One region of the Desulfovibrio sp. ZJ200 genome, then DNA from elsewhere that is predicted to be linked to it. Evidence: predicted binding sites of a transcription regulator. Region 1 holds the regulator's gene; the other holds the start of a gene.
The links. Region 1 encodes sigma-54, which starts transcription at its own class of promoters, with help from an activator protein. Its sites were predicted from a motif close to CTGGCACGGNNNNTGCTT; they were not measured.

Region 1 (4,948 bases):
GCACGGCGAGGTTTTCGTGACCGACGACGGGGCCGAGACGGATCTCGATCTGGGCCATTACGAGCGTTACCTTGACGTGCCCATGTCCCGAAAAAACAACACGACCTCTGGCGCCATTTATAACCAGGTCATTGCCAAAGAGCGGCGCGGCGACTATTTGGGAGCCACTGTTCAGGTCATCCCGCATATTACCGATGAAATCAAGAAAACCGTGCTTTCCCTGGCTGAAGGCGAAGACGCCCCGGATGTGGCGATCATAGAAATCGGCGGCACGGTGGGCGACATCGAAGGCCTGCCTTTTCTGGAGGCAATCCGCCAGTTGCGTTCGGATCTGGGGCGCGACAACTGCCTTAACATCCACCTGACGCTGGTTCCGTATCTGCGCTGTGCCGGCGAGCACAAGACCAAGCCCACGCAGCACAGCGTCAAGGAATTGCTTTCCATCGGCATCCAGCCGGATATCATCCTTTGCCGTTGCGAGCAGAGCATACCTCAGGAAATGCGGCGCAAGATCGCGTTGTTTTGCAATGTGGATCAGGATGCGGTTTTTTCCTCTGTGGATGTGGATAATATCTATGAGGTGCCCCTCAAATTTTATGAAGAGGGCTTTGATCAGAAGGTGGCCATTATGCTGCGTCTGCCTGCGCGCAATGCCCACCTGGAAAACTGGGAAAAGCTGGTGCATGACTGCGCCAACCCTCAAGGCAAAGTGACCATTGCCATTGTGGGCAAGTATGTGGATTTGAAAGAGGCCTACAAAAGTCTGCACGAGGCTCTGATCCACGGCGGCGTGGCCAACAGGGTGGCTGTTGAACTGCGCTACGTCAACTCTGAAAACGTGGATGAACGCAATGCCGCGACGCTGTTCAAAGGCTGTAACGGCATTCTGGTGCCCGGCGGCTTCGGCTACCGGGGGGTGGAAGGTAAAATTGCAGCCATCCGCCATGCTCGTGAGAATCTTGTGCCTTTCTTCGGCATCTGCCTTGGAATGCAATGCGCGGTCATTGAATTCGCCCGCCATGTGGCCGGGCTGGACGACGCCAATTCCGAAGAGTTTAACCCGCTTTCGGATCACAAAGTCATTTATCTGATGACCGAATGGTTTGATTTCCGCACCAAGAATGTGGAAAAGCGCAATGCCGCCAGCGACAAGGGGGGCACCATGCGCCTGGGGGCGTATCCCTGCAAGATTCTCTCAGGCACCAAAGCGCACGAGGCGTATCAAAAGGCATTGATCGAGGAACGGCATCGCCACCGCTATGAGTTCAACAACGCTTTCAAGGAAAGTTTGGCTCAAAAAGGCATGGTTTTCAGCGGTACCGCGCCGGACGACTCCCTGGTGGAAATCATGGAGCTGCCTGACCATCCCTGGTTTTTGGGCTGTCAATTTCATCCCGAGTTCAAGTCCCGGCCTATGCAGGCCCACCCTCTTTTCAGGGAATTTATCAGGGCCGCCAAACAGCACGCAACATCCTGACCTGCCTTTTTTGAGAATTCCACTCCTGCCGGGCATGACCCCACAGGGAAAGGCTGTTGCCTTTCCCTGTGGGGTTTTCGGCACACGCCGCCGGTTTGAAAGCAGCCGGGATGCGGCAGGGCTTGCCCATCGGACAGCACGCCTTATCTTGGAAATTGTGCCTTTCTGTGCTCTGCCGGAGTCCAGGCCGGGCTTCTCTTTCTTTTCATGCTCGCAACCTCCGGCTATTGCATAATTTTTTCGCGTGTGGCACAGTACTTGATACAAGAAAATCTCTTCTCGGGCTTTTTCGTCCGGACTCAGCTAAAAGAGCAGACATGGCACTGGAACTTCGTCAGCAGTTAAAACTGGCTCAACAGCTTGTAATGACTCCGCAACTGCAGCAGGCCATCAAGCTGTTGCAGCTCTCGCGTCTGGAGCTGTTGGAGACTGTGCAGCAGGAATTGCTGGATAATCCTTTCCTTGAAGAATCCGCGGGCGACGATCCTGCGACTGCCGAGCAGCCGGAAAGCCGGCAGGATGCGGCGGAAGAGGGCGTTTACGACAAGGAGCTGGCTCGTGACGCGGACTGGGAGGACTATCTCGGCGAATTCGCCAGCACTCCCCGCCTTGCGCAGTCGCGCGAATCCGAAAGCGCCGAGGAAATTTCGCCGCTGGAAGCCCGGTATGCCGCAAAACCCACGCTTGAAGGCCATTTGCTCTGGCAGTTGCGCCTTTCCACGCTGAGCGAGCGCCAAAAAGAGATCGGCGAGGCGATCATCGGCAACCTCTCTTCTTCCGGCTACCTGCAGGCTACGCTGGAAGAAATCGCCGCACTGACCAGGTCCAGCCCCGAAGAAGTCCAGACGGTGCTCCAGCGCGTGCAACTGTTCGATCCCGTGGGCGTGGCCGCGCGCGACGCGCGCGAGTGCCTCCTGGTGCAGCTCAAAAATCTGCATTATGACCGCGATCCTGTTTTGCTGGATCTGGTGCAGTCGCACCTTGAGGATCTTGAGGCCAAACGCTACAAGCCCCTGCTGCGCAAGTTCAAGTTGGACATGGAGGAGCTCAAGGAATACCTGGTGATCATCCAGAGCCTTGATCCTTTGCCCGGAGCCAGTTTCGGCGGCGGCGAGCCCACCTTTGTGAGCCCGGACGTCTTTGTCTACAAGATGGGCGACGAATTCGTGATTCTGCTCAATGAGGACGGCCTGCCGCAGTTGCAGCTTTCTTCCTTGTCCCGGATGGACATGGAAGCGGCGTCGGAGAAGGAAAAAGAGTATTGCACGGAAAAAATGCGCTCGGCTTCCTGGTTGATCAAAAGCCTTTACCAGCGCCAGCGCACGCTTTATAAGGTGATGGAGAGCATTGTGCGCCATCAGCAGGCTTTTTTTGAAGACGGCGTCACAAAACTGGCCCCGTTGATTCTCAAAGACATTGCCGATGACATCGGCATGCACGAATCCACGGTCAGCCGCATTACCACCAATAAATATGTGGCCACGCCGCACGGGATCTTTGAATTGAAGTTCTTTTTCAACAGTGGCCTTGAATTGGACGACGGCAGCCATGTAGGTTCCGAAAGCGTCAAAGCCCTGATCAAGAAATTCATCGCCGAGGAGGACGCCAAGGCCCCCCTGAGCGACGAGCGCATCGGCGAAATGCTCAAGGAACGCCTTAAGGTCAACATTGCCCGGCGTACAGTGGCCAAATACCGCACTGCGCTTGATATTCCCTCGTCATCCAGGCGCAAGGAGCACTTCTGATTCCGCGTTGTGCGTTGCCATCCAAGGAGGAATGCATGAATATCTCTTTTGCCTTCAAGAATTTCGAGGCCTCCGATCATCTCAAGAAGTATGCCCGTCGCCGTATGGAAAAGCTGGGCCGTTTTTTCGGAAAGTCCGCGGGTCTGGAAGTGAGCGTGGTTCTGACGGTGGACAAGTTTCGCCATCGCTGCGAGGTGACCGTCAGCGGCGAAGGTCTGCATATCAAAGCCACGGAACAAACCACGGACATGTACGCGGCCATTGATCTTGTGACGGACAAGATAGAAGCGCAAATCAAGCGCCAGGTTTCGCGGGTCAAGGAGCAGCGCCGCACGGCTCGCAATGCCGACGTGGATGTTTTTACGTATAATCTTGACGCGCAGCCTGAGGAATCGCAGACGGTGGTGGGCACGGATCGCTTTGCGCCCAAGCCGATGCATCTTGATGAGGCAATTATGCAATTGGACTCCATTGGCGGAGAATTTCTGGTTTTTCTTAATGCGGAAAACAACCGCGTGAATGTGGTCTATCGCAGGCGCACAGCCGGCTATGCTTTGATAGATCCGGTATTGTAAGTATACATAATTTCCTGTCGGAACGATTTTTGTTACAAAGATCGTTCCGACAGGGCAGGCGTTTTGCGTATCATCTGCCGGGCCCCTTTCCGATATGCCGCAGTAAGCCCGCGGAATCAATTTTGCCTGCAACACATCCCTGTTTATTTGTGTTCGCATCGAGCATTGCCATGAGCACATCTGCCCCGCACGCCTTCCCCGATTCCCCTGGCATCAGCGCCTCGGCACATGCGCAGGCGGCGGTGCGGGCCTGCATCGTCACCGGCCTTTCCGGAGCGGGCAAAAGCACGGCTTTGCAGGTGTTTGAGGATTTGCGCTACTTTTCCGTAGACGGTCTGCCCGCCAGCCTGGCGCCGGAAATGGTCGACATGATGGAACGCCCGTCCATGAGCCATTTTAAGGGCATCGCCCTGGGCATGGATATGCGCCAGAACAATTTTCTGGATGAAATCAATGAAGCCCTGAGCGCCATGACCGCCAAGGGCATCCGGCCGCTGCTGCTTTTTCTGGAAGCCGATGCCCAGGAACTTATGCGCCGCTACGCCACCACCCGCCGTCCCCATCCGCTTGAACGGGAGGGCATGGGGCTGGAAGCGGCGCTTTCCGCGGAACGCAGCAGCTTACGCCCGCTGCGGGAAATGGCTGATCTGGTCATTGACACCTCGCGTTTCTCCATCCATGATCTGCGCAGGGCAATTCAAAAACGCTGGAGCGGCAATAAGGGCAACTTGCGGGCCATCCGCGTGAATGTCATCTCATTCGGCTTCAAATACGGCGTGCCGCGTGAGGCTGATTTTGTCTTTGACCTGCGCTTTCTGCCCAATCCCTATTTTGTTGAAAGCTTGCGCCCCCTTTGCGGCAAGGACAAAGCCGTTGCGGATCATGTCCTGGCTTCGCCCGCTGCGCAGGAATTCAAGGGCAAACTGCTCGATCTGCTTTTTTTCATGCTGCCCCTGATGGAAGCCGAAGGGCGCTACCGGGTCGCCATAGCCGTGGGCTGCACAGGCGGGCGGCATCGCTCCGTGGCCATGGCTGAAGAAATTCTGCAGGCGCTGCGCCAGGCGGATTATCCCGCTACGCTGGAGCACCGCCACCTTGAACTCGGCTGAAAAAACTGGCAGGCTTTGCTTTACGAGGATTGCCATGACGGA
Region 2 (4,948 bases), on a different contig from region 1:
CTCGGCCGGAAAACGCCTTTTGATCACCCGATTCAAATAAAAGGCAGATGCCCAGAGCGGCACGGTTATGCCGAAAAACCAGAGGCAAAAGGTTATTTCCGAAGAAGCGCCGCGCGCGGCCTGATACATGGCCAGAAAAACCGCTCCCACCATCAGCAGGTTGGCCATGACGCGGATCAGGGCGCTGTACAGAGATTGTTTGTAGCTGTTCATGAGATTTCTCCGGTCTGCGAGGGCATTGTACTCTTGAAATGCTCTCATGCCGCACACGCCGCAGCGCTGCTGTCGACGCCCGTAAACCTTTCCGGCTGGACGGGCCGCCATCCGCTCAAGAACGGCATGGATGCGGCCGAAAAACCTGCTTTTCGGCTGCATGATCCTTTGCAAAAGCGACCCGTTTCAAAGGCACGCTTTTGGAGAATTTGCCGGAGCGGGATAGCCCCGCTCCGGCAGCTCGCGTTTTACTTCTTGAAGATATCCGTCTTGGTGACGTTCATGATCCTCATAGCCTGGCTCTTGTCCGCATTCCTGTACGCGATGCGCATCTCATTGCCCGCCGTCCAGCTATACGGAGGCAGATCAAGCAGGTCGGCCGGCACCTTGAAGGTCACCAGCGCGTTCAGGCGCGTGGAATACACGGTTACGGCGCTCTGTTCCCTGTCGATGATCGGGAAGGTCTTGCCCGCAACCTTGGGATGATTCTTCTTGATGTTCTTTTCCACGTCCGTGAACTCCACAGGCACTGCCTCCACGCTCTTGGCGGCAGGATCATAGATGAGCACTTCGGACTTGGCGAGGTTAATCATCAGGCGGCCGCCCACATCGGGAACCGGGCCCATGTCCCTGGCTTCCGGGGGCAGTTTGAAGGTATGCACGCCGCCGCTGTAATGGGGATTAAACTGATCGTGGTTGACGTCCACCACAATGGTCAGGGTCCTGGCGGTCGGGTCAAAGGCCACGCACCGGCCCTGCTCCACGCCTCCGTCAAAATCGCAGGCTGTGAGCAGCGCAAAGGAGAGGGCCAGCGCCAGCGACAGCAGAATACGTATTTTCATGGCTTGTCTCCTTTAGTTGCCGACGGCCTGTTGCTTCTTGGCGGCCAGTTCCGCCTTGGCGCCCTGCACCATGCGAATCGCGATGTAAATGGAGATGGCGCTTACAAAACCCAGCACTTCCACCGTGGCCAGGGGGCCGAACAGCCAGGCCCAGGAGGGGAATTCGGCCTGCAGAAGCTTGAGCACCACGGACATCAGACAGCCGAGCACAGCCAGACCGAACACGATGCGGATGCCGTAGCCCTTGACGTACTTGGTGGCCACAACGCCGATCTGCGCGCCGATGGCCGCGCCGCAGAGCATGATGATGGCCGCGAGCAGTTCCACGCGTCCCTTGTAGGCATACGAGGCTGTGCCGTACAAACCGGAAATGGCCACTTCAAAAAGGTCCGTGCCCACGGCCAGATGCGTGGGGCAGCCCACCAGATAGACCAGGGCGGGCATGCGGATCAGGCCGCCGCCGATGCCCAGAATGCCCGCCAGCCAACCCGTGAACAGACTCACGATGATCGGCAGCCAGGCCGAGCAGGTGATGCCGGCGCGCTTGAAATGCACCATGGGAGGAATCCTGAAGGACTGCAGCTTGGAGGCCCAGTCAAGGCCCACGGCCGTCTTGTCAAGCTCCTGCTTGTGGGCTTTGGCCTCGCGCTCCTTTTTGCGGCGCAGGGCTACGTCATGAAAGACCAGCCAGGCCAGCAGAATCAGGAGCACCACATAGAGCCAGCGCACGACCTTGTCCACCTCGCCGATGCGTTCCAGCCACATGACCATCTGCGCGCCGATTTCCACGCCGATCACCGTGCCCACCAGCATGGTCAGACCAAGGACGTAGTCCACGTTGCCGAATTTGCCGTGGCGCATGGTGGAAATCAAGGATTTGCCGGCCATCTGGGCCACGTCCGTGCCGATGGCGAACGCCATGGGAAAGCCCAGGATATTCAGGCCCGGAGTCACCATCCAGGCCCCGCCCAGGCCGAAGAAACCGCCAATGATCCCGACGCCCAGCCCGAGAATGATCAAACCGGGCCAGAAAATGTTCACGCCGGAAATGGGCATCAAAATATACAGCCAATCCATGTCTGCCTCCTTTCCGGGCTATTTTTCCGCCAGTTCGCGATGTTCAAGGTCAATGCCGATATGACGCATGACGACGTCTGCCAAAAGACCGAGGATTGTGCCGAGGACCGGAATGATGATCATGGTCAGGATGGCGAAGAAGAAATGGCTTTCATTGTACATTTCCGCCCACCAGTACAAAAGGCCGTCCAGTTTGCGCGTATCGGCCACAATGACCACGTCGGCCTTTTTCTTGGCCGCCAGCGCCAATGACGGCATAAGCACGGGCAGCATCAGCGCGCAGCCCGTAAGCCAGATCCAAAGCCTGCGCATTTTGTTCATGAGATCCTCCACTGTGTTGGGTTTGCCCCAGGGGGCGGCGCCCTGGTCAAAGTCTGCGACCGCCCGTCCAAAAAAACACTTGCCACTAATTTGTGAAAAATAAAGCAAAGGCCGTGCCATTGCACGATCACAGACAGATATTTCGCGCAGCCGCGCCCGGGCTGCCTCATTGCGGCAGGGCTGACTCAGTTAACTATTAAGTTAAATAATTTTGCTAGGTTATCATAAATACTGGCAAGAACCGCTTCGGCGGCGGAGCCGCACTTCGCTCCCACGAAGCCTGCGGCTTCGGGCGATGCTGTCGCATCGCCGCCAGGGCTGCCGCATAAAATGCGGCAGCCCTGCCCCATTCCGGCGGATTTGCTTGTCAACTTTTTTTTTCTCGCCTATACTCGGCCCATGCTTGCGCTTTTTTGCGCAAAGAGGAGGAGAATGCGCATCTTCAACTCCCTCTCCCGTAGCGGATCGTTGCAAAACGCCTCTTTTTTTCTGAACCGCAGCCTTGCAAAGCGCATGCTGCTCCTGGGCCTGCCGCTGCTCGCCCTGGTGCTGCTGCTGATTTTTTTCCTTACCGGGCGGAGCATCGAAAGCATCGTCAATCGCGCAATAGCGCGCAACGCGCAACTTCAGGCCCAGGCCATCAGCCTTGCCCTGGAGCAAATCCTGGTGGAAACGCGCAACCAGTTGCTGATCCTGGCCGCAGGCTCCATGGATCGGCAGGATATGCTGCGCAGGCTCAAATTTCGCGCCCAGGCCGAAGGCCTGCGCTACCGCGAAGTGGCCTTCATGGGGCTGAGCCCTGAAAAACGCTTTCTGCTCCTGAACTACGGCGGCGAGATCATCGTCATCCCCCCCCAGACGGCTCTGGATACGCAGGCCAGCCCCTTTCAGACCCTCAGCGCCGGGCAGCGCCCCGGCCATGTCAACGTGAGCCAGCCGCTGGGAGTGGTCTACCCCATGGTGCGGATCAACGACTCCCTGCAAAGCCTGCCCTTGTATGTCATCCGCTTTTCCACTCCCATTTATGACGGGGAAGGGAATTTCCAGGGCATTCTGGTTCTCTCGCTGGATCTTGAGGTCCTGCGCGACGCGGTTTCGCTCTTTTCCTCCCCCGAAGCGCCGATCAACGCAGGCGGCGAAGGCACCCGCATCCGCAGCTTCTTTTTCGACAAGGAGGGCTGGATGCTTTTTCAATCCGAAACGGCGGACAAAAACCACAAAGAAAGCGCGCTGAGCTCGGACGCGGTGCGGGCAGGCTTTCGCGGGGATTTCGGCCGGCCCGGCTTCAGCGCCGCCTTTCGCCCCGGACCGGAGCATCTCAATTACTGGAACATGGTGGCCGACGTGCAGAACGGCCATGCCGGGCAATTTTTCCTTGCCAACGAGGCCGCAGCCTGGAGCGACGGGCAATTGCGGGTGGAAGGCGTGAGCTATGCGCCCGTGACGTTCATGCCCAATGCCGAAGGGCCGCGCACCGTTCTGGGCGGCCTTGCCGTGCTGGACACCAGCTTCACGGCCACGCACACGGGCCTGCAACTCGTGGGCACCTATGCCTTGTGTTTTCTGGGGGGCTTGCTGCTGCTGGGGCTGAGTCTCTGGTGGATCGCCCGGGGCATGGGCAGACATTTGAGCATTCTCAGCGCCGAGCTGCAACGCCGCAACGAGCATGACGACGCCGCAGCCCTCTGCCTGCCGCGCCTTCCCCCGGAGCTGGAAAGGATCAAGCAGAATATCAACGTGCTTCTGGAACGCCTGCGCCTGGCCAGAGCCGACCAGCTCTCCCAGGAGGCCATGCAGACCGCCCAATGGCAGCGGGAACCGGTTGAAGGCCTGCCCAGTCCCGCCGCGCTGCCCGAAAAAGGCCTGGTCGGAACTTCCGCGCCCATGCAGGCCCTGCACAGCCAGATTCAAAAGGCCGCGCAAGTGCTTGCCGATGTTTTGATCGTGGGCGAAACCGGCACGGGCAAGGAGCTGGTTTCCCAGGCCATCCACAGCCTGAGCCGCCGCGCCGACGGTCCCTTTATCACCATCAACTGCGGCGCTCTGGATGAAACCCTGCTGATGGATACGCTCTTCGGCCATGTGAAGGGCGCGTTCACCGAGGCCAGGCAGGCCCGCAAAGGCGCCTTTCTGGCCGCTGAAGGCGGAACCCTGATGCTGGACGAGATAGGCAACGCCACGCCCAAAGTTCAGCAGGCCCTGCTGCGCGCCCTCTCCACCCGGAGCATCCGGCCCTTGGGCAGTGATCACGATCTGCCTTTTGACACCAGGATCATTGCGGCCACCAACGCCGAGCTGCACGGCGAGGCCCAGGACGGCTCCTTTCGCGAGGACTTGTATTACCGCCTCGCGGTCCTGACCATCCGCACGCCGCCCCTGCGGCGGCGCAAGGAAGATATCCCGGCTCTTGTGGTCTATTTTCTGGCCCGAGCCGTGGAAGCCTCCGGTGCGGGCCATGCCCGCGCGCTCCCCAGAATCAGCCGCGGGGCTCTGGA

Region 2: a site for sigma-54 is predicted at 2,556-2,573, ahead of G7Y52_RS04915 (DVU0150 family protein). Genes of this name have one in related genera too.

What each region holds. Positions count from the first base shown of each region.
Region 1 covers NZ_JAAKEH010000026.1:42,907-47,854, forward strand. Annotated here, with positions in the region: gene G7Y52_RS08895 (CTP synthase) at 1-1,477, shown strand, start outside; gene rpoN (RNA polymerase factor sigma-54) at 1,795-3,222, shown strand; gene raiA (ribosome-associated translation inhibitor RaiA) at 3,258-3,797, shown strand; gene rapZ (RNase adapter RapZ) at 3,968-4,906, shown strand; gene G7Y52_RS08915 (PTS sugar transporter subunit IIA) at 4,941-4,948, shown strand, end outside.
Region 2 covers NZ_JAAKEH010000011.1:10,967-15,914, reverse strand. Annotated here, with positions in the region: gene G7Y52_RS04930 (hypothetical protein) at 1-213, opposite strand, end outside; gene G7Y52_RS04925 (DUF4881 domain-containing protein) at 462-1,055, opposite strand; gene G7Y52_RS04920 (sulfite exporter TauE/SafE family protein) at 1,068-2,132, opposite strand; gene G7Y52_RS04915 (DVU0150 family protein) at 2,151-2,453, opposite strand; gene G7Y52_RS04910 (sigma 54-interacting transcriptional regulator) at 2,886-4,948, shown strand, end outside.